2 linked regions of the Longispora fulva genome follow. The protein of the gene in region 1 interacts with the protein of each later gene in a pairwise test. Links are inferred from orthologs where the notes say so. Each region holds a gene or a part of one and is shown on either strand. Other genes may lie near its edges. The genes, in order: IW245_RS31260 and rlmB.

Region 1 (8,917 bases):
ACGGGTCCTCCGCCACCCGGCGCGTGCGGCGGACCAGGACGCGCTCGGCGGCCACCCCCGCGGCGACACCGGCGGCGGCGACACCGAGGAGCGCGCCGATGACCCCGACCTTGTTCTTCCGGCTCATGCGGGCACCCCGGTGGTCCGGGCGCGGGCGGGCGCCCCACAGGGGACGGCCGGCAGGCGCGGCGCTGCCGGGTCGCGCGGGGTCACCTGTACACCCGGGGGATGCGGCGCTGGCTGCCGAAGTTGGTCAGCACCTCGTAGTTGATCGTGTGCAGGACGTCGGCCCAGTCGTCGGCCGTCGGCTCACCGTCGTCGCCCGGTCCGAACAGGACCGCGATGTCCCCGGCGTGCACGTCGTCGTCGCCACAGTCGAGCACGAACTGGTCCATCGCCACCCGGCCGGCGATCGTGCGCCGGACCCCGCCGAGCTGCACCGGACCGACGTTGGACGCGGCCCGGGGCAACCCGTCGAAATATCCGAGGGGTACCAGCGCCAGCGTCGTCTCCGCCGGCGCGGTGTAGGTCAGGCCGTAGGACACCCCGTGGCCGGCCGGTACCCGCTTGGTGAGCGCGACCCTGGCCCGCACGGTCATCGCGGGGCGCAGGCCGAAGTCCCGGCCGGCGATCGGGGTCAGCCCGTACATCGCGACGCCCAGGCGGACCACGTCGTAGTGCGCGTCCGGCCGGGTCAGGATCGCCGCCGAGTTGGCGATGTGCCGCTGGGTGGGGCGCAGGCCGGCGGTGGCCGCGACGTCCAGTGCCCAGGCGAACCGTTCGAGCTGGGAATCATTCGCCGGGTGCTCGGGTTCATCCGAGCACGCGAAGTGGCTCCACACGCCCACGACCTCGACGAACCCGGTGGCCTCGGCCTTCGCCGCCGCCTCGACCAGCTCCAGCCAGTCGCGGGGCTGCGCGCCGCCCCGGCCCAGCCCGGTGTCGACCTTCAGGTGCAGGCGGGCGGTCCGGCCGACCGTCACGGCCCCGGCGGCCACCTCGGCCAGCTCCGTCAGAGAGGCCGCCGACAGCTCGACGTCGGCGGCGACGGCCTGCTCCCGGGGCTGACCGGGGGCCAGCAGCCAGGCCAGGACCGGGGCCGTGATCCCGGCGTCGCGCAGCTCCAGGGCCTCGGACAGGGTGGCGACGCCCAGCCGGGTCGCGCCGGCCTCCAGGGCCGCGCGGGCCACCGGGACGGCCCCGTGCCCGTACCCGTCGGCCTTCACGACCGCCATGACCTCCGCCGACGTGCCGGAGCACACCCGCGCCACGTTGGCCCGGATCGCGCCCAACTCGATGCTCGCCTCGGCCTGCCACATGCCGTTAACCGTAGCTGAGCACCTCGGCGACCACTTCCCGGAGCGCGCCGGCCACGTCGGACGCCGTCACCGGGCCGCCGCGCGCGGCGTGTTGCCCGGCGAGTCCGTGCACGTACGCCGCGCACACCGCCGCCCATGTCGGCTCCACCCCGCCGGCCAGCAGCGAACCCAGCAGCCCGGCCAGGACGTCGCCCGTACCTGCCGTGGCCAGGGCCCGGGTGCCGGTCGGGTTGACGAACGCCGTGCCGTCCGGGGCCGCGATGACGGTCCGGGGGCCCTTGAGCAGCACCGTGGCGTCCATCGCCTTCGCCAGGCCCCGCGCGGCGGCCACCCGGTCGGGGCCGGGCGGGGCACCGGCCAGCCGCTCGTACTCCCCGTCGTGCGGGGTCAGCACCAGCGGCTCCTCCCGGCCGGCGAGCCAGTCCGGGTGGGTCGAGACCAGGGTCAGCGCGTCGGCGTCGAGGCACATCGGCACCCGCTCCGCGATCGCCGTGCGCAGGTCCGCCTGGGCCGGCGAGTCCAGGCTCAGCCCGGGGCCGACCACCCACGCCTGCACCCGGCCGGCGTCGGACACCCGGTCGGTGACCACGACGTGCGGGTGCCGGTCGCGGACGGCGTGCGCCCCTGCCCCCGCGTACCGGATGTAGCCGGTCGGGCCGGCCGACGCACCGGCGACGGCGAGGACGCCGGCCCCCGGGTACCGCCGCGAACCGGCGGCCACGCCCACCACGCCCCTGGTGTACTTGTCGTCGTAGCTGCGCGACCGGGGCCAGTGGGCGCAGATATCCGCCATGTCCGCGATATTGAGGTCGGTCGGCGGCAGGGTCAGCCCGATGTCCACCACCTCGACCTGCCCCACGTACCGCGCGCCCTCGCCGACCACCAGGCCCGGCTTCAGGCCCCCGAAGGTCACGGTCACGTCCGCGCGCAGCGCCCGGCCGGGCACGTGCCCGGTGTCGGCGTCCACCCCGCTCGGCAGGTCGACGGCCACCACCGGCACGTCCGGCAGCTCCGGCAGCTCGACCCGCAACGGGCCGGACGCGCCGATCCCGACGATCCCGTCCACAACCAGGTCGGGCCGGCCGGGGGAGGTCACCACCCGGCCGCCGGCCGCCCGGAACGCCGCCAGGCCGGCCTCATGCACCCGCACACCCACCACCCCAGCACCGCCAGCGCCCGTCGGCAGCGGGGAGCCCAGCAGCAGCGCCGACACCTGCGCACCCCGCCGGGCCAGCAGCGCGCCGGCGAACAGCGCGTCGCCGCCGTTGTCGCCGGAGCCGACGAGGAGGAGGACCCGCGCCCCGTACACCCGCGGCAGCATCCCGGCGCAGCGGCGGGCGAGGCCGGCGGCGGCCCGGGCCATCAACGGCACCCCGGCGGCCAGCAACGGGGCCTCGGCGGCCCGCACCTCGGCGACCCCCCAGACGCCCCTCACGCCGCACCGCCGCAGCCGGCGGAAACCCCGGGCCGCAGGCCCAGGGCACGGGACCGCCCCGCCCCTGTCGACCCACCACCCCGGCCGGTCACAGCTCCCCTTCCGCGACCACCATCGCCGACGCGATCCCCCCGTCGTGCGACAGGGACAGGTGCCAGCGGGCGACCCCGCGCGCCGTGGCCGCCGCCGCGACGGTCCCCGACACGGTCAGCCAGGGCCGGCCGTCGGGATCGGTGACGATCTCGCAGTCGTGCCACATCAGCCCGCTCGGCGCGCCGAGCGCCTTGGCCACAGCCTCCTTGGCGGCGAACCGGACGGCGAGGGACTCCGGGGCCCGCGGATTGCCGGAGGAGGTGAGCCGCTCGGACTCGGTGAACAGCCGCTCAGCGAGCAGGGGTGTGCGGTGCAGCGCGGCGGTGAACCGCTCGACCAGGACGACGTCTATCCCAACCCCGACAATCATGCCGTTCACCCTATTGCTTCCGCCTCGTCGCGGGAGGGGCCGGTGTGGCCCCCGCGCCATCTGGTGGGACCTTCACTCACGCCGCCCAGGGTGGTCAGCGATGTAGTGAACGCGCTACGGTGTAGTGCATGTCCACGCCTCTCTCTGTGCGTTTTGAGGACCAGCTCCTCACCCGACTGCGCCGCCGCGCCGCCGGCACCCCCGGTGCGAGCGTGTCCGGGCTGGTCCAACGGCTCGTCGACGAGGGGCTCCGGCTCGCCGAACACCCGGGCATCGTGTTCAAGGACGGCCCCAGCGGGCGGCGCGCGGCCCTCGTCGCCGGCCCCGACGTCTGGGAGGTCATCCAGGTCCTCCGCGAGGTCGACGAGCGCGGCCCGGCCGCCGTCACGGCCACCGCGGAGATCCTGTCGCTGCAGCAACCCCAGATCAGAACAGCCATCCGGTACTACGCGGACCACACCGCGGAGATCGACGCGGAGATCGCCCAGGCAGACGCAGAGTCCGCAGCGGCCCAGGCAGCCTGGGAGGCCGAGCAGCGGCTGCTCGCGTGAAGATCCTCCTCGACGAGATGCACTCCCCGGCCGTCGCGCGGGCCCTGCGCGCCCTGCACCACGACGCCATCGCGATCGCCGAGCACCCGGAGCTGCGGTCCCTCCCCGACGACGAGGTGTATCTGTACGCGGTCGCCCACGACCGGTGCATCGTCACGGAGAACGTGAAGGACTTCCGGCGGCTGCACGCGCGGGCCGAGGAGACGGGGGCGCCCAGGACCCGGCTGCTGTACACGAGCAGTCGGACGTTCAAGCGGAGCCGGCGGGACTTCACGCCGTTCATCGAGGCGCTGGTGGCGTGGATCGGGGCGCCGCACGCGGCCGGTTCGGAGGCCTGGCTGAAACCGCCCCGCCCGGCCCCCTCCACCGACCCGGCCTGACCGGCCCAGCACCCCGCCCTGGCCGGGCTGGGAGGCCTCGCGGAAGTGCCGATGCGCGCCGGCCCAGGTGCGCGGCGTAACCGTCTGAAGTTTCTTCGTTCTTGACCTGCCGACCGAACGCCCGGGCCGCACACGACGGGGCCCCGCACACGTCACGCGTGCGGGGCCCCGATCAGCGCGTGCTACTCGACGGTGACCGACTTGGCCAGGTTCCGGGGCTGGTCGACGTCGTGCCCCCGGGTGGCGGCGATCTCGGCGGCGAGGACCTGCATCGGCACCGCGGTCATCAGTGGCGCGAGCAGGGTCGGCGTGGCCGGCACGTAGATCAGGTCGTCGGCGAACTGGGCGACGTCGAGGTCCCCCTCCTCCGCGATGACGATCGTCCGCGCGCCGCGGGCGCGGACCTCCTGGATGTTCGACACGATCTTGTCGCGGAGGATGCTCCGGCCGCGGGGCGACGGCACGACGCAGATCACCGGGGTGCCCTCGTCGATCAGGGCGATCGGGCCGTGCTTGAGTTCGCCGGCCGCGAAGCCCTCGGCGTGGATGTACGCGAGCTCCTTCAGCTTCAGCGCGCCCTCCAGCGCCACCGGGTAGCCCACGTGCCGGCCGATGAACAGCACGGTCGGCGCGGCGGACAGGTCCCGGGCGAGCTGGCGGACCGGGGTCATCTCGCTGAGCAGCCGCGCGACCTTGTCGGGGGTGGCCTGCAGCTCGGCGAGCACGGCCCCGACCTCGTCGGCGTACTTGACCCCGCGGACCTGGGCCAGGTGCAGCCCGACCAGGTAGCACGCGGCGAGCTGGGTGAGGAACGCCTTGGTGGACGCGACGGCCACCTCGGGCCCGCCCCGGGTGTAGAGCACGGCGTCGGACTCGCGCGGGATGGTCGACCCATTTGTGTTGCAGATGGCCAGCACCCGGGCCTTCTGGCCCTTCGCGTGCCGCAGCGCCATGATCGTGTCCATGGTCTCGCCGGACTGGGAGATCACGATCACCAGCGTGGACCGGTCGAGGACGGGGTCGCGGTACCGGAACTCGCTGGCCAGCTCCACCTCGCACGGAATCCGGGTCCAGTGCTCGATCGCGTACTTCGCGACCAGCCCCGTGTTGAACGACGTCCCGCAGGCCACGATGAAGATCTTGTCCACGTCGCGCAGGTCCTGGTCGGTGAGCCGGACCTCGTCGAGCATGATCTCGCCCGAGTCGGTCAGCCGGCCCCGGAGCGTGTCGGCGAGCGCGTGCGGCTGCTCGTCGATCTCCTTGAGCATGAACCAGTCGTAGCCGCCCTTCTCGGCGGCGCTGGCGTCCCAGTCGACGTGGAAGTCGGTGCCCGTGGAGGCCGCACCGTCGAAGTCGGTGATCTCGATCGAGTCGGCCGTGATCGTGACGACCTGGTCCTGGCCCAGCTCGACGGCGTCGCGGGTGTGCTCGATGAACGCCGACACGTCGGAAGCCAGGAAGTTCTCCCCGACGCCCCGGCCGACGACGAGCGGCGAGTTGCGCCGGGCCCCGACGACGACGCCGGGCTCCTCGGCCCGCACCGCGAGCAGCGTGAACGCGCCCTCCAGCCGGGCGACGACGGTCCGCATCGCGTGGGTCAGGTCCGTGGCGCCATCGGCCAGCGCGGCCTGGAGCAGGTGCGCGACGACCTCGGAGTCGGTGTCGGAGGCGAACTCGATCCCGGCGGCGGTCAGCTCGGCGCGCAGGTGGGCGAAGTTCTCGATGATGCCGTTGTGGATGACGGCGACCCGGGCGTCGGTCGACAGGTGCGGGTGCGCGTTGCGGTCGGTGGGCCCGCCGTGGGTGGCCCAGCGGGTGTGCCCGATGCCGGTGGAGCCGGTCAGCTCGACCTCGCCGAGCTCCTTCTCCAGGTTGGCCAGCTTGCCGGCCTTCTTGACGGACCGGAGGACGTCGCCCTCGATGATCGCGACGCCGGCGGAGTCATAACCCCGGTACTCCAGCCGTCGCAGGCCGTCCACCACGATACCCAGGGCCGAACGGCCCCCTACATAACCGACGATGCCACACATGCCCGGAAGCCTAGCCGAGTTTCAAGCAAAATGCATGCTCGAATGGTGCACCTTTGCGCAGAGCATGTGATTGAAATGGAGCCACTCCGGCCACCTCCGCGCCCGAGGATCATCAGATATCCCCATCATTCATCTGCTCATTCGCTAAGGCGGCTGAAACCGTCTGGCGAGACAAAACAGACGCCGCTCCCGGAAGGAGCGACGTCTGAAGGACTATGCGGTTACGAGTGGCACCTGCCCCGGCACCGGCCGGTTCTCGGAGCCCCCGACAGCGGGTCAGACCGGGCTGGACGTCCGCACCAGGGCGGCGATCCGCTCGGCGACCTCGCCGGCCACCTCGGCGCTGGGCGCCTCGACCATGACCCGGACCAGCTGCTCGGTACCCGACGGGCGCAGCAGCACCCGGCCGGACTCGCCCAGCTCGCCCTCCGCCACCGCCACGGCGGCCAGCACGTCCGCGTGCACGGCGGCGGCGGCCCGGTCGGCCACCGGCACGTTGATCAGGACCTGCGGCAGCGGCGTCACGACCGAGGCCAGGTCGGCCAGCGTCCGGCCCGTCGAGGCCATCCTGGCCAGCACCTGCAGCAGGGTCAGCGACCCGTCACCCGTCGTCGCGTACTCCGGCACGATCACGTGTCCGCTCTGCTCGCCGCCGAGGGACAGTCCGCTGTTGCGCAGCTCCTCCAGCACGTACCGGTCGCCGACCTTGGTCTCCAGCAGCGTGATGCCGTGCTCGCGCATCGCGATCCGCAGCCCGAGGTTGCTCATCACTGTCGCGACCAGGGTGTCCTTGACCAGGGTGCCGGCGTCGCGCATCGACAGCGCCATGATCGCCATCAGCTGGTCGCCGTCGACCACGGTGCCGTCCGCGTCCACGGCCAGGCAGCGGTCGGCGTCGCCGTCGAGGCCGACCCCGGCGTGCGCGCCGTGCTCCAGGACGGCGGCCTGCAGGTCCGCCAGGTGCGTCGACCCGCAGTCCTCGTTGATGTTCAGCCCGTCGGGTTCGCCGTGGATGACGATCACCTCGGCACCGGCCCGCCGGTACGCCTCCGGGGCCACCTCGAACGCCGCCCCGTTCGCGCAGTCGATGACGACCTTGAGGCCCTCCAACGACACGGGCACGGACCCGGCCAGGTGCGTGATGTACGCCTCGGCCCCGTCGAGCAGGTCGTGCACCCGCCCCACGTTCGCACCCGTAGGCCGGACCCAGTCCTCCTCGAGGTGCGCCTCGATGGCGTCTTCGAGCTCGTCGGCGAGCTTGTGGCCGCCGGCGGCGAAGAACTTGATCCCGTTGTCCGGCATCGGGTTGTGCGAGGCGGAGATCATCACGCCCAGGTCCGCACGGGTCTGGCCCACCAGGAACGCCACGGCCGGGGTCGGCAGCACGCCGACCCGCACCACGGTCGCACCGGCGCTGGTCAGGCCGGCCACGACGGCGGCCTCCAGCATCTCCCCGCTCGCCCGGGGGTCACGGCCGACGATCGCCACCGGCGGATGGGTCCGGTCCCGTTGGCTCAGGATGTGCGCGGCGGACGCGCCCAGCCGCAGAGCCAGGTCGGGCGTGAGGCTGGCATTGGCCAGACCGCGAACCCCGTCGGTGCCGAACAGCCGTCCCATAGACATCTCCCCTGGTACACAAATGCCACGGCCGGGCAACCTTGGAAAAGGCGGCCCGGCCGTGGTGAGAAAGATTTAGCGCTTCGAGTACTGCGGAGCCTTACGGGCCTTCTTCAGACCGTACTTCTTCGACTCGGTGACGCGGGCGTCACGGGTCAGGAAGCCGGCCTTCTTCAGGGCCGGACGGTCGTCGGGCTCGACCTCGATCAGGGCCCGGGCGATGCCGAGACGCAGCGCGCCGGCCTGACCGGTGATGCCGCCGCCCTTGAGGTTGGCGATCACGTCGAAGCTCTCGAGACGCTCGGTGATCACCAGCGGCTCCTTGACGAGCTGCTGGGAGACCTTGCTCGGGAAGTACTCCTCCAGAGCGCGGCCGTTGCAGGTCACCTTGCCGGTGCCCGGCACCAGGCGGACGCGGACGATCGCCTGCTTGCGGCGGCCCACGGTCTGCACCGGGCGGTCGCCACGCGGGGCGGCCTTCGGCACGGACACGACGGCCTCGGCCACAACGGCCTCAGCGACAACGGCTTCCGGGACAACCGCTTCGAGCACGGTGTCGACGCTCTCGGTCATGCTGCTTCCTTCGGTCACTGCGCGATCTGCTTAATCTCGAAAGGCACGGGCTGCTGCGAGGCGTGCGGGTGCACGTCGCCCGCGTAGACCTTGAGCTTCTTGATCTGCTTCGCACCGAGCTTGTTGTGCGGGAGCATGCCCTTGACGGCGAGCTCGACGGCCCGGTCGGGGCGCTTCGTCAGCAGCTCCTCGTAGGAGGTCTTGCGCAGACCGCCCGGGTAACCCGAGTGGCGGTAGGCGACCTTGGTCGCCCGCTTGTTGCCCGTCAGGGCAACCTTGCCTGCGTTGATGACGATCACGAAGTCGCCGGTGTCGACGTGCGGCGCGAAAGTCGGCTTGTGCTTGCCGCGCAGCAGAGTGGCGGCGTGGGTCGCCAAACGGCCAAGCACGACGTCAGCTGCATCGATGATGTGCCACTGACGCTCGATCTCACCCGGCTTCGGGCTGTACGTACGCACAGGTCTACCTTGTCTCGTCGTGGGTCTAGGGCCTGGGTACCGCTGGCCCGGCGTGAGACCCGGCGGCGGCGCATAGGCGACAAGCGTACCC
Region 2 (12,937 bases), 960 kb from region 1 along the record:
AGGTCGAGGTCCTGGAGTACGCGGAGCTCGGCATGGAAGCCGTGTGGAAGATCGAGGTGGAGGACTTCCCGGCGTTCGTGGTCGTCGACGACAAGGGGAACGACTTCTTCGCCGAGACGACGAAGCCGGTGCTGACGCTCGGGCGACGGTAGATCCCTTTCTCGGTACGAGGCCAGCTCTGGTTCGGGGCTGGCCTCGTCCGTTCCGGAGCGGCTGGCTGGCTTCGGCCTTCGCCTGGGCGTGCGGGGGCGGATGGCCTCGATCGTCGGGTGCGCTGACGTCCGCCGCCCGGGTCTGCGTCCGTGAAGTACGGCGCCGTTGTACGGGACGCCGGACGTGTAGACCCGCTCGGGGAACGGTTGCCGGCGCGCGGTCCACACCCCAGACCCGCATCGAAGAGCGCCGAGCCGGGGTCTGACACTGTGCTGCCCCGTTTCAGCCCCACACCTGCACGGCTCCACCACATCTGTTGGCTACGGTCCGGAATATGCCTCTGACGTTTCCGTCGCACGCCGCCATCGTCGTGCCGCTGAAGATCTGGCGGCCCCGCTGGTTCGACGGCGTGGCACTGGTGCTCGGGTCGACCGCCCCGGACCTGCCCTACTCCGCCGTCGGGGTGCTGCCGTACACGCCTTCGGCGCACAACGTCTGGGGGGTACTCCTCTGGTGCCTCCCCGCCACGCTCCTCGGCTGCCGGCTCATCCGCTGGGCGGCCCCGGCCGTCGCGGCGCGTCTCCCGGGCTGGGGACGCGACTACGGCGTCCTCGGCCGGGTCCGCCACCCCTGGTACGTGACGGCCTCCTCCGCGCTGCTCGGCGCGGTGAGTCACCTGTTCTGGGACGGCTTCACCCACGATCCCGCCGGGCACGGCTGGGCGACCCGGGAGCTGTCGCCGCTGACGGTCGAGGTGGCGGGAGGGTACCCCCTGTGGTGGTTCCTCCAGCAGGGCTCCACAGTGCTCGGCGCGCTCGCGACGGCCTGGCTGGTGGTCCTGATCGGCCGGCGCGGGCTGCTGCGGGCGTGGCATGGCGACCCGGACCCGGCGCCGGCCGAGGCCGGGCGGTTCTGGGGCGTGGCGCTGGGCGTCACCGCCACGCTGGCGGCGGTCAGCTTTCTGCTGCCGGCCGCGTGGTTCACCGCCGTGATCGGGGTTCGGCTCCTGGAGTCCGCGGGGCTGGGACTGTTGGCCGGAGCGTGGGCCGTCCGTACTCCCGACGGCTCACGGACATGAGGAAGGGGCCCGCGGGACGCGGACCCCTTCCGTTGCGTTCGCCGGTCGGCTAGTTCGCGGCGAACCGGATCCGGCGGCGACGGGCCAGCACGAAGCCGACCGCTCCGAGCCCGACCAGGGTCGCGCCGCCTGCGGCGATGCCGATCGCGGCGGTGCCGGTGACCGGGAGGGCCGCGGTCGTCGGGTTGAGCACGATATCAGCCTTGTCGTTGGCCGGGTTGGCGTCGACCCGGTCGCTCTGCTCGTAGACCGAGGTGAACGACTGGACGCTGCCCTTGGCATCGTCCTTGACCTGGTCGATCCGGAACCCGAACTGCTGCAGCTCCTGCTCGCCGGCCTTGAGGATGTCGGAGACGGCGTAGCAGCTGTACTCCTTGGCGCCCGGCTTGCCGCCGTAGACCCACCCGCCGTCGGCGTCCTTGTAGGAGCAGCTCTTCGGCACCTCGACCGCGGTGCTGCCCGCCGGGACGACGACCTTGAACCGGAAGATCGAGTCGCCGGACCGGTTGAACTCCCGCGTGGCCGGCCCGTTGTTACGCGCACCGACCTTGACCCGCACGACGTCGCCGACCTTGCCGGTGCCGCTGGCGCCCACCCCGGCGAGGTCGACGGTGTTGTTGCCGCCGAGCTTGACCATGAAGCTGGTCCAGTTGTCGTTCGGGTCGGTGTCGGACTGCGGAGCGGCCTTGGTCGAGTTCGGCTTCTCGACGAGTTCGAGCTTGTCGCCGGAACCGGAGGTGAGGCCGCCGTAGCCGTAGTTGGACTGCTGGGCGGCCCAGTCGGCGGGCGTGAGCCACTGCACCTCGGCGGCCACCAGGCGCGGCGCCTCGAGGTCGGCGGGCAGCTTGTACGCGTACGGCTGCGCGAGCGCGTAGGTGCGACCGGGCGCGAGCGCGTTCGGGAACGTGCACGCCGCGATGGTGGTGTACTGCGGGGAGTACGCGCAGTTCGAGTACCGCTTCGCCGGCTGGAAGGCGCGGTCGCCCATCAGCAGCAGCACCACGCCGTTCGCGGTGGTCTCGCCGCTGTTCGTGACCCCGTACGCCGCGCTGGTCGTCTCGCCCGGCTTGACGCCGTCGAGTTCGATGTTGGGGCTCGCGGTGAGGTTGACGCCCTGCGCGATGGTGACCGTGCTGGTGGCCGGCTTCCCGGTGACGCCGGGCGAGGTGATGGTGGTGGTCACCTGCCCGGTCGCGCCGACCTTCGCGCCGGGATCGGCGGTGTAGGTGCCCAGCTCCCAGCTCATGCCCGACGCGTACACCTTCTCGGGCTGGGTGCGGGTGCAGGTGATGACGGTGCCGGCGGCCACGCACTCGGTGCGGAAGTCGGAGAGCTTCAGGCTCGCGACGCCGGCCAGGCCGGAGGTGTCGATCTTGATGACGTAGCCGCTCAGCTCGACCTCGGCGGTGGGCCGCAGGACCAGGTCGGCGCGGCGGCCGGCGGGGCCGGGCGTCAACGTGACGCTGTCGACGCTCGCCTTGACCTCGACGGCGGGGGCGGCGGACGCGGGGAGACTCGCGCCGGCGACGACCGTCGCGGCGATGCCCAGGCCGGCGAGAAGCCGCCGCGCATTGGGATGCATGTGAAGCTCCTGAAAGATGAGGGATGACGAGGCGGGAACCTACCAGCTCGGGTGCGTCCCCGCTGTCCCTCCGGTCGCGACGAAGCCCACCGGCGAACCGGGAGATCATGGCGGCGGCCGGGCGGCGGGCGGGGCAGGATGGCAGGTATGGAGTACCGCATCGAGCACGACACGATGGGCGAGGTCCGGGTCCCGGCTGACGCGCGGTGGGGTGCGCAGACCCAGCGGGCCGTGGAGAACTTCCCGATCTCCGGCGTGCGGATCGACCCCGCGCACGTCGAGGCCCTGGCCATGATCAAATCGGCGGCGGCCCGGACCAACCCGGACCTGTCCCCGGATCTGGCCAAGGCGATCGCCGAGGCCGCTGACGAGGTCGCGGCGGGCGCGCACCCGGACGAGTTCCCGATCGACGTGTACCAGACCGGGTCCGGCACCTCGACCAACATGAACGTCAACGAGGTGATCGCCGCCCTGGCCAGCGAGCGGCTGGGCCGGCCGGTGCACCCGAACGACCATGTGAACGCCGCCCAGTCCTCCAACGACGTCTTCCCGTCGGCCCTGCACATCGCCGCCACCCGGGCGGTGGTGCGCGACCTGGTGCCGGCGCTGGAGCACCTCGCGGGGGTGCTGGGGGCGAAGGCGCAGGAGTGGCGCGACGTCGTCAAGGCCGGCAGGACCCATCTGATGGACGCGACGCCGGTGACCCTGGGCCAGGAGTTCGGCGGGTACGCGGCGCAGGTCCGCCATGGCGTCGAGCGGCTCTGGGGCACCCTGCCCCGGGTCGGCGAGCTGCCGCTGGGCGGTACGGCGGTGGGGACGGGCATCAACACCCCGGCGGGGTTCGCTGCCCGGGTGATCGCGTTGCTGGCCACGGAGACCGGGCTGCCGCTGACCGAGGCGCGGGACCACTTCGAGGCGCAGGGCGCGCGCGACGCGCTGGTCGAGCTGTCCGGCCAGCTGCGCACGATCGCCGTCGGGCTCTACAAGATCGCGAACGACGTGCGCTGGATGGGCTCCGGTCCGCGCGCCGGCCTCGGCGAGCTGCACGTCCCGGACCTGCAGCCGGGTTCCTCGATCATGCCGGGGAAGGTGAACCCGGTGCTGTGCGAGGCGGTGCGCCAGGTCGCCGCGCAGGTGCTCGGCAACGACGCGGCGATCGCGTTCGCCGGCTCGCAGGGCGACTTCGAGCTCAACGTGATGCTGCCCGTGCTGTCCCGCAACCTGCTGGAGTCGATCCGGCTGCTCGCGAACGTGTCCCGGTTGTTCGCCGACGGCTGCGTGGCCGGCCTGGCGGCGAACGTGGACCGGATGCGCGAGTACGCCGAGGGCTCCCCGGCGATCGTCACCCCGTTGAACCGCTACCTCGGGTACGCGGAGGGGGCCGCCGTCGCGAAGGAGGCCCTGGCGACCCGGCGGAGCATCCGGGAGGTGGTGATCGGGCGCGGGCACGTGGCGAAGGGCACGCTGACCGAGGCGCAGTTGGACGAGGCGCTGGACCTGCTGGGGATGGCCCGGCCACACGGCCACTGACGGCGCGCTCCATGGCAACCGACGATACATATCATGCATGTGCATAAATTGCAGGTGCATCATATGCGCGCACGGGTGGCCCGCCGACTCCGCCTGAGCGCGATCTTCACGCACTCGGGCACCTCTGGCCACCCAAGTGCATGAAGGTCACGCGGAGTCATCCTGCTCGCCGCGTGCCCGTCGGACCGGTGCGTGCCCGGGGAGGTGTCGCCGTACCCGTCTGGTCAGGCCGCTGAGAGTGCCACGGTGAGTTCGGCGGCGGCAGTGAGGACCAACGGTCCGACGAAGGCCTCGTCGAGTGGGCCGAGTGCCACCACGCCCACACTGGCCTCCAGCCCGGGGACCCCGAGCACCGGGGCCGCCAGGCCGTGCGCGCCTGCCTGGAGTTCGCCCACCGAGCCGACCAGGCCGGGCTCGGCGCGCAGGATGGCCCGACCGGCGGCGCCCTGGTCGAGGGGGTGCCGGGAGCCGGCCCGGTAGGCGACGTGGAACTGGGTCCAGCTGGGCTCGACCACGACCAGGGCCAGGGCCTCGCCGCCGTCGACGACGGTCAGGTGCGCGGTGGCGCCTGCGGCCTCGGCGAGCCGGCGCAGCGGCGCGAGGGCGGCGTCGGCGACCAGGGGCTGGGCCCGGCGGGCGAGTTGGAGCACGCCGAGGCCGAGCCGGAGTCGGCCGGCCGGGTCGCGGCGGAGCAGGGCGTGCGCGGTGAGCGGGCCGACGAGTCGGTAGATCACCGCGCGGCCGACGTCGAGGCGTTCGGCGGCCTCGGTGATGGTCAATCCGTCGGGGGTGTCCGCGACGAGCTTCAGCAGGCGGAGTCCCCGGTCGAGGGTCTGGGCGGTCTCTGTACTCAACGTCACTCCATCGGACCCTGGCCGCGTGGTCGCCCGCGCAGCTCACGTGCAGAGGATAAGCGCAGGCTCCGGTACCCTTTTGGGGTGACTCTCAGGCTGCATGACACCGCGACCCGCTCGGTGCGGGACTTTGTCCCGCGGGAACCTGGCAAGGTGGGGATCTACCTGTGTGGGATCACGGTTCAGGCAGGCCCGCACATCGGTCACATGCGTTCCGCGATCAACTATGACGTTCTCCGCCGCTGGCTGCTGCACCTCGGCTATGAGGTCCGGTTTGTCCGCAATATCACTGACATCGACGACAAGGTGCTCGCCAAGGCCCAGGAGGCCGGCGTGCCGTTCTGGCAGATCGCGTACGCGAACGAGCTGCTGGTCGGTCGGATGTACGACGCTGTGGGTGTGCTCCCCGCCACCGTCGAGCCGCGCGCGACCGGCCACATCCCGGAGATGTTCGCCCTGATCGAGCAGCTGATCGAGCGCGGCCACGCGTACGCGGCGGAAGGCAACGTCTACTTCGACGTGCGCTCGTGGGCCCCGTACGGCGAGCTGTCCGGGCAGCGGCCCGACGCGATGATGCCCACCGAGGGTGGCGCGTCCGACAAGCGCTCGCCCCTGGACTTCGCGCTCTGGAAGGGCGAGAAGCCCACTGAACCGGCCGACGCCTACTGGCCGTCGCCCTGGGGCCGGGGGCGCCCCGGCTGGCACATCGAGTGCTCCGCCATGACCTGGCGCTACCTGGGCGAGGAGTTCGACATCCACGGCGGCGGCCTGGACATCCAGTTCCCGCACCACGAGAACGAGGTCGCGCAGAGCAAGGCCGCCGGCTTCGGCTTCGCCCGGCACTGGGTGCACCACGCCCTGCTCAACCTGGGCGGCGAGAAGATGTCGAAGTCCGTGGGCAACGTCATCGACCTGGACGCGCTGATCGCCAAGGGCCTGCGCCCGATCGAGATCCGGTACTACATCGCCTCCCCGCACTACCGTTCCGTGATCGACTACACGGACGAGGCGATCCAGGAGTCCGCCGTCGCCTTCCGCCGGATCGAGGGCTTCGTCACCCGGGCCACCGAGCTGGTCGGCGAGGTCGAGCCCGGCGAGCTGGGCGCGGAGTTCGTCGCGGCCATGAACGACGACCTGAACACATCGAGGGCGCTCGCGGCCCTGCACGAGACGATCCGGCAGGGCAACTCGGCGCTCGCCGACGGCCACCACGCCGCCGCGCGACGGGCGCTGGCCAGCGTCCGGGCCATGCTCGGTATCCTGGGCATCGACCCACTGGATTCCCAGTGGCGAGTGGCCGGCAGCGACCAGCAGCTCAAGCCGGCAGTCGACTCTCTTGTCGCATTGGCGCTCGAGCAGCGCAACGCCGCCCGCGCCCGTAAGGACTTCCAGGCAGCCGACGCGGTCCGTGACCAGCTGAAGCGTGCCGGGATCATTGTCGAGGACACCCCGAACGGGCCTCGCTGGACGTTGGGGAGCTGACGATGGCAGGAAATTCACAGCGCAAGGGCGCGATTCAGCGCAAGGCGAAGAAGGGCGCGGCGGCCGGTAGCGGCGGCAAGCGGGGCGCACAGACCCTCAAGCCGCGCGGCAAGACGCTGCCCGCCGAGGAGCGGCCCTGGCACAAGGGCTACTCGGGCACCGAGCAGGTCCCGAGCAAGACCGCCTGGAAGCAGCACAAGGAGAAGAAGGCCGCGGCCGTCGAGGGCCGCGCGCCCAAGGTCGGCCAGCCCGGCTCGATCCAGACCACCCGCGGCGGCAAGGTCGCGCCCGGTACCCGGATCCGGCAGGCCTCCGGCCCCGCCCGGCCCGCCGGACCCCGGGTCGCCCCGGGTCGGCGCGCCAACACGCCCCGGGAGGCCCCGGAGCTGCTCGTCGGGCGTAACCCGGTCGTCGAGGCGCTCCGCGCGCACGTGCCGAGCACCGCGCTGTACGTGGCGCAGGGCATCGACATCGACGAGCGGATCACGGAGATCGTCCGGACCGCCGCCGACCGTGGCCTGGCGATCCTGGAGGTCACCCGGCGCGAGCTGGACCGGATGACCGGCGGGGTGCTGCACCAGGGCATCGGGCTGGCCGTGCCGCCGTACAACTACGAGGTGTTCGAGGACCTGCTGGGCGCGGCCCGCGACTCGGTGACCGCCCCGCTGCTCGTCGCGCTCGACGGGGTGACCGACCCGCGGAACCTGGGAGCTGTCGTCCGGTCGGCCGCGGCGTTCGGCGCGCACGGCGTGATCGTGCCCGAGCGGCGCGCCGCCGGCATGACGGCCACCGCGTGGCGCACGTCCGCCGGCGCGGCGGCCCGGCTGCCGATCGCCCAGGTGACCAACCTCACCCGGGCGCTGAAGGCGTGTCAGGAGGCCGGCTACATGGTCGTTGGGCTCGACGCCGACGGCGACGTGTCCCTGCACGACCTCGAGGCGGCCGTCGACCCGATCGTCGTCGTGGTCGGCTCTGAGGGCCGCGGCCTGTCCCGGCTGGTCGGCGAGGCCTGCGACCTGCTGGTCAGCATCCCGATGGCCGGTCAGGTCGAGTCGCTGAACGCCTCGGTCGCCGCGGCCGTGACGCTGTCGGAGATCGCGCGCCGGCGGGCGCTGGACGTCTGATCGAACGAGTGCGCGGCCATGGCCCCGGGAGGTAATCTCCCGGGGCCATGAGCTTCATCGACCTCGGTGAGATCACCGACGAGCCGGTCCGGGACCCGCCGCGCCGTCCGCTGGACCTGCGCCGGGTGCGCCGCGCGGTGCCGGCCGCGCTGCTCGCCGCGCTGACGTACGGCAACGACGGCTACCTGGCGTGCGTCGATTCCGTGGGCGGTCTGAGAGTCTGGACCTATGGGGTTCATTGACCTGGGCGAGATCACCGGCACGGACCCGGAGCCGGCCACCGCGTCGCTGTGGGAGCGGTGGCGTCGCCGGGCCATGGTGTTCGGCGTCGCGGCCGTCACGCTACTGGCCTGCGGGGCGGCCGAGACGGTCCGGGAGCCCCCGCTGCACGAGGTGTTCTCCGTGCCGTCCACGTCGCACGGCCGCAGCGACCAGCAGTTGGTGATCGACGGCGACACCCTGTTCCGGGTGTACCGCGAGGGTCCCACCACCTACCTGGCCCGCTACGACCTGGCCCACCATGGCCGGCTGGCGTGGCGGGTGCAGGTCGACGCCAGCGTGGTGGGCTCGCTGCTGTTGGAGGGCCGGTGGCTGCTCGTCCAGCGGTATCCGGGTGGGCCGCAGGGGGCTTCGGTCCTGACTCCCACGACGATGGTGTTCGACGCCGGTACCGGGGCCGCGCTGTGGTCCACCCCGGGTTTCCTGTTCGCGCGGCTCGGCGAGGACAAGGGACTGTTCAGCCAGGGCACCGTCCTGGTCGGGATCGACCTGGCCTCGGGTCGCGAGCTGTGGCGCCGGCCGCAGCCGGAGGGCGGGGCGGCCCTGGTCGGCGGGTCGACCCCGGTGGCGCCGTGGCGGATCGCGCTGACCGAGGGCAGTACCCTGCGGATCGTCGATCTGGAGACCGGCGCGGTGCTCCGCAGCCGTGAGGTCGGCGGGGATCAGGGCGGCGCGGAGCGGTTCGGCGGCCTGTTCGCCACGCCGGACGCGCTCGTGCTGCGCCGGGGCCCGATGTACGCCACCTACGACCCGGACACCCTCGAACAGCTGTGGACGTGGAGTGCCCCGACGGTCGCGTGGGCGATGCCGTGCGGCCGGTTGCTGTGCGAGATGACCGGCCCGGAGGTGGTGGCCGTGGACGTCCGGACCGGGGAGCGCCGCTGGTCCACGCCCGCCGAGGGCCTGTACATCGTCGGATCGATCCTGGGCGGCCCCCGTGCCGACGGGATCAGGCTGGTCGACGCCACGACCGGGCGCAAGCTCCTCGACCTGGGCCGGTGGGTGCCCCTGCCCGGCCCCAGAGGCCCGGCGGACCGGATCGCGGTGAGCGGGATCTTCGCGGGGGACGACTGGGTGGGCGTCGCCGACGTGCCGACCGGCCGGATCCGCTCGCTGGGGAACCTGCCGGGCGCGGGGGACGAACGATGCGTGGCCAGCGACAAGTACCTGGTATGCACGCTAATCAGCGAAAAGCTGACGGGATGGTCCTTCTAGGGGCACAATTATCCGTACCCAGGTAATTCCAGCAGGGGGCGTTCCACGGCCGTGGAACGCCCCCTGTGTTGCGTGCTTACGCGATCCGCAGCCCGGACTGGGCGTCGAACACGTGGTGGTGCGCGCCACGGGTCTTCACGTACACCGTGTCACCGAGCCGCGGGGCGCTCCGACCGTCCGTGCGGACCGTGAACCGCTCCTGCTTGCCGTCGACCTCGGCGTGCCCGTAGACGTAGGCGTCCGAGCCGAGCTCCTCCACCAGGTCCACGAGCACCGGCAGGCCGCCGTCGTGCGCGCCGACCAGGTCGACGTCCTCGGGGCGGAAGCCGATGGTCACGTGCCCGTTGTTGACCTTGGCGACCTGCTCGCGGCTGATCGGGATGATCATCGAGCCGAACTGGCCCCCGCCCTCGGTCAGCCGCACCGTCTTGATGTTCATGGCCGGCGAGCCGATGAAGCCGGCGACGAACACGTTGGCGGGCGCGTCGTACAGGTTGCGCGGGGTGTCCACCTGCTGGAGGACGCCGTCGAGCATGACGGCGACCCGGTGGCCCATGGTCATGGCCTCGACCTGGTCGTGCGTCACGTACACGGTGGTGATGTCGAGCTTCTTCTGCAGCGCCGCGATCTGCGAGCGGGTCTGGACCCGGAGCTTGGCGTCGAGGTTCGACAGCGGCTCATCCATGAGGAAGACCTGCGGCTCCCGCACGATGGCCCGGCCCATGGCGACCCGCTGGCGCTGACCGCCGGAGAGGGCCTTGGGCTTGCGGTCCAGGTACTCCTCGAGCTGCAGGAGCGCCGCCGCCTCCTTGACCCGCCGCTGGATCTCGTCCTTGGAGGTCTTACGGAGCTTGAGGGCGAACGCCATGTTCTCGTACACCGTCATGTGCGGGTACAGCGCGTAGTTCTGGAAGACCATCGCGATGTCGCGGGACTTCGGGGCGAGGTGCGTGACCTCGCGCTCGTCGATGAAGATGCCACCCTTGTCGACATCCTCGAGGCCGGCGAGCATCCGCAGGCTGGTCGACTTGCCGCAACCCGAGGGGCCCACGAGGACCAGGAACTCGCCGTCCCCGATCTCGAGGTTCAGGGAGTCGACGGCGGGGCGGGGGGTACCGGGGTAGATCCGAGTGGCGGACCTGTAACTGACTGTGGCCATGGTGCGACGAACCTTCCTTCCACCGGCAGGAACGTGCCGGACGATCCGAGTGAAAGTGCAGTGCCCAGTCACCATAGGTGCGGGGGAGACCGGTTGCCAACAGCTGACGGTATGATCCTCTGCAGCCGGTAGGCCGCTATGGCGCAATTGGTAGCGCACCCCACTTGTAATGGGAAGGTTTCGGGTTCGAGTCCCGATAGCGGCTCAAATCGCCCCAAACCCAGTCTTTTGGGTACGGGGTTCCCTCGTGTCCATCATCGTGTGCGCCACGCGAGCCAGGCGTCCTCGACGATCCGCCGGAGCCCTGACCTGGTCGGGGCCCAGTTGAGCCCGGCGGATGCCTTCTTGATGTCGCCGACCAGCAGTTGGGGCTCGGGTTTTGGCGGCATTTCTTCGACCGTGAAGTCCACGCCCGTGACCTCTTTCGTGACCCGCACGACCTCGGCCATGCTCGACCCGGTTCCACTGCCGATGTTGTACAGCCCGTGCTGCCCCGGCTTCGTCACTTCCAGCGCCAGCCTGAACGCCGTGGCGACGTCCAGGACGTGCACGAAGTCCCGGACCGCCGACCCGTTGCCGTTGAGGGTGACCCGGTCGGACTCCCCGGACGCGGCGCGCAGCGCGTTCGGAATGATCCTGGTTTTGTCGGTGTCCGGGACTCCGTCAACGGCTCCCGCCAAGTTGAACAGGCGCAGGCTCGTAGCGGCGAGGGCACCGGTTGCGCCCTGTGCCGCGACGAGCCGCTCGGCGGCCAGCTTCGACTCGGCGTACGGGCTTTCGGGGTGTGGCTCCATGTCTTCGGTGAGCGCGCCGGAGTGGATCGAGCCGTAGACGATGTTCGTGGAGGCGAACACGAAGCGGGGCTTCGTTGGGAGCTTCGCCGCCTCCAGGGCGAGCAACAGGTTCAGAGTGCCGCCCACGTTGACGTCGAAGTAGGCCAGTGGCTGGGCGAAGGACTCTCGGCCGTGGGCGAGGGCCGCGAGATGGCAGACGGCGTCGAACCGGCCCTCGGCCACGACCTCACGCATCCGGCCCCGGTCCCGGACGTCGCCGTGGACGAGTGTCGCGCCGCCAGGGAGTGTGAGGGTGGTTCGGGCCCGGCTGAGGACGGCGACCTGGTGCCCGGCTGCGAGGAGATCAAGGGTGACAGCCCGTCCGAGATACCCGAGCCCTCCAGTGACCAACACGTTCACGTGCGTTTCCTTTCGAGGATCGTCGAGCGGTGTTGCCATGCCAACTCCAGGCACCCTGCTGCCGCCGGCGCGAGACGGCCACTATTGAGCAGCTCATCGATGACATGACGGGTGAAAGGGAGTGCCGGTGTGGGATGAGCGGAGCCCGTCGTGACTACGGTGCCCTCGTCGTTCGCGTCGACCATGTCGGCGAAGAGGCGGTCGTAAACCTGTCCGTCATAGACGGCGACGGTCAGGATCTCACCCCAGAGCGTGAGCGCGTCGAGGGCGATGCCGAGGCAATAGACGCGGATTCCGCCCGCGTTTCTGGCTTGGGCGAAGGATGAGAGCGGCTCAGCTGCGTAGTCCGCTGGTTGTCCGTCGCCACCGTGCTCCGCGTTGCCCAGAAACTCCTCGCTGTACTCCCGCATGATGTTGCGCCAGAGATCGAAGTCCGAGTGCTGGGCGGTCGGCACGATGCTCGACGGCTGGAAGACTCCCGCCGGCATGATGTGCAGCGTGCCGCCCGCGATAGCCACTCGATTGGCGGCCCGACTGTGCAGGACGAAGGTCGCACCATCCCGGTCGACACGCAGAGTCAGCGTGTCCGTGGATGACGTTGTCGGACGCCGGGACAGATCGAAGGGATCAGCCAGTTCCCGGCGAAAGGGCAGCCCCCGCCAGCTCGTGGGCCGGAGATTATCGCTTCCTTCGACAACGTGCTGGGAGGCCATCTCGTGGGCGAGAGACTCCGCGACGTCGAATCCTTCGAAATAGGTGCTGGGGCCGAAAGTCAGCGCCGCAACCGGGTGGTCCCAGTTGACGTCCAGCAGACGCCATGCCAGGCGGTTCTCGAAGAGCCGTGGATGGTCCAGATCGCGCACAGCCTGGCTGTAGCGCTGATAGCGACGGCCAACGCCCACGAGCGGCCTTGCCCTCGAGTTCACTTCCTCGGTGCCATCAACCGGGGGCTGTCCCCGGTCTTCGTAGCCGATGCGGATCTCGTTGAGTTCTTTCGGAGCCGCGAGCAACCAGGACGGATGCGCGATGAGGCCAGTGCTGCCCAGCCGAAACTCCTGGTCATAGAGCAAGGCCGCCGCTCGGGCGATGTGCCCGCGGCGGAGGTTCAGCCGAGCACGGACAGCGCGCCAATCAGACTGGCTACGCGCCACCTGCGGCTCTGTTACGTGCTCCGCGAGGTGTGTGTCGAACCCGAAAGATGCGGTCTCACTGGTACCGGCGGCGGCGCCCCCTATGACCCGCGGCCTGGCGAGCCCGAGCTCTGCCAAGGACACGCCGAAGTGCTCCG

What was found.
Region 2: the proteins of IW245_RS31260 (region 1) and rlmB interact in binary tests that used the Escherichia coli proteins (3 or more experiments, as listed by UniProt). The link is inferred for Longispora fulva from one-to-one orthologs.

What each region holds. Positions count from the first base shown.
Region 1 is NZ_JADOUF010000001.1:6,797,966-6,806,882, reverse strand. The notes cover bases 540-3,516. They hold IW245_RS31260 (NAD(P)H-hydrate dehydratase), read right to left. Parts: upstream 2,755-3,516; coding sequence 1,324-2,754; downstream 540-1,323. Other genes in these bases: IW245_RS31250 (hypothetical protein), read left to right, coding at 3,346-3,516; IW245_RS31255 (holo-ACP synthase), read right to left, coding at 2,843-3,217; alr (alanine racemase), read right to left, coding at 540-1,319. Outside these bases: IW245_RS31270 (alpha/beta fold hydrolase), read right to left, coding at 1-127; more of alr, read right to left, coding at 210-539; more of IW245_RS31250, read left to right, coding at 3,517-3,768; IW245_RS31245 (DUF5615 family PIN-like protein), read left to right, coding at 3,765-4,148; glmS (glutamine--fructose-6-phosphate transaminase (isomerizing)), read right to left, coding at 4,331-6,178; glmM (phosphoglucosamine mutase), read right to left, coding at 6,455-7,795; rpsI (30S ribosomal protein S9), read right to left, coding at 7,871-8,368; rplM (50S ribosomal protein L13), read right to left, coding at 8,383-8,826. UniProt on the Escherichia coli protein: Bifunctional enzyme that catalyzes the epimerization of the S- and R-forms of NAD(P)HX and the dehydration of the S-form of NAD(P)HX at the expense of ADP, which is converted to AMP.
Region 2 is NZ_JADOUF010000001.1:5,843,672-5,856,608, reverse strand. The notes cover bases 5,791-8,742. They hold rlmB (23S rRNA (guanosine(2251)-2'-O)-methyltransferase RlmB), read left to right. Parts: upstream 5,791-6,681; coding sequence 6,682-7,803; downstream 7,804-8,742. Other genes in these bases: IW245_RS26395 (outer membrane protein assembly factor BamB family protein), read left to right, coding at 8,032-8,742; IW245_RS26400 (hypothetical protein), read left to right, coding at 7,851-8,045; cysS (cysteine--tRNA ligase), read left to right, coding at 5,791-6,679. Outside these bases: IW245_RS26435 (fumarate hydratase), read left to right, coding at 1-152; IW245_RS26430 (DUF4184 family protein), read left to right, coding at 488-1,231; IW245_RS26425 (hypothetical protein), read right to left, coding at 1,281-2,813; IW245_RS26420 (class II fumarate hydratase), read left to right, coding at 2,961-4,343; IW245_RS26415 (IclR family transcriptional regulator), read right to left, coding at 4,568-5,197; more of cysS, read left to right, coding at 5,282-5,790; more of IW245_RS26395, read left to right, coding at 8,743-9,297; IW245_RS26390 (ABC transporter ATP-binding protein), read right to left, coding at 9,374-10,456; IW245_RS26380 (NAD-dependent epimerase/dehydratase family protein), read right to left, coding at 10,711-11,649; IW245_RS26375 (helix-turn-helix domain-containing protein), read right to left, coding at 11,646-12,937. UniProt on the Escherichia coli protein: Specifically methylates the ribose of guanosine 2251 in 23S rRNA.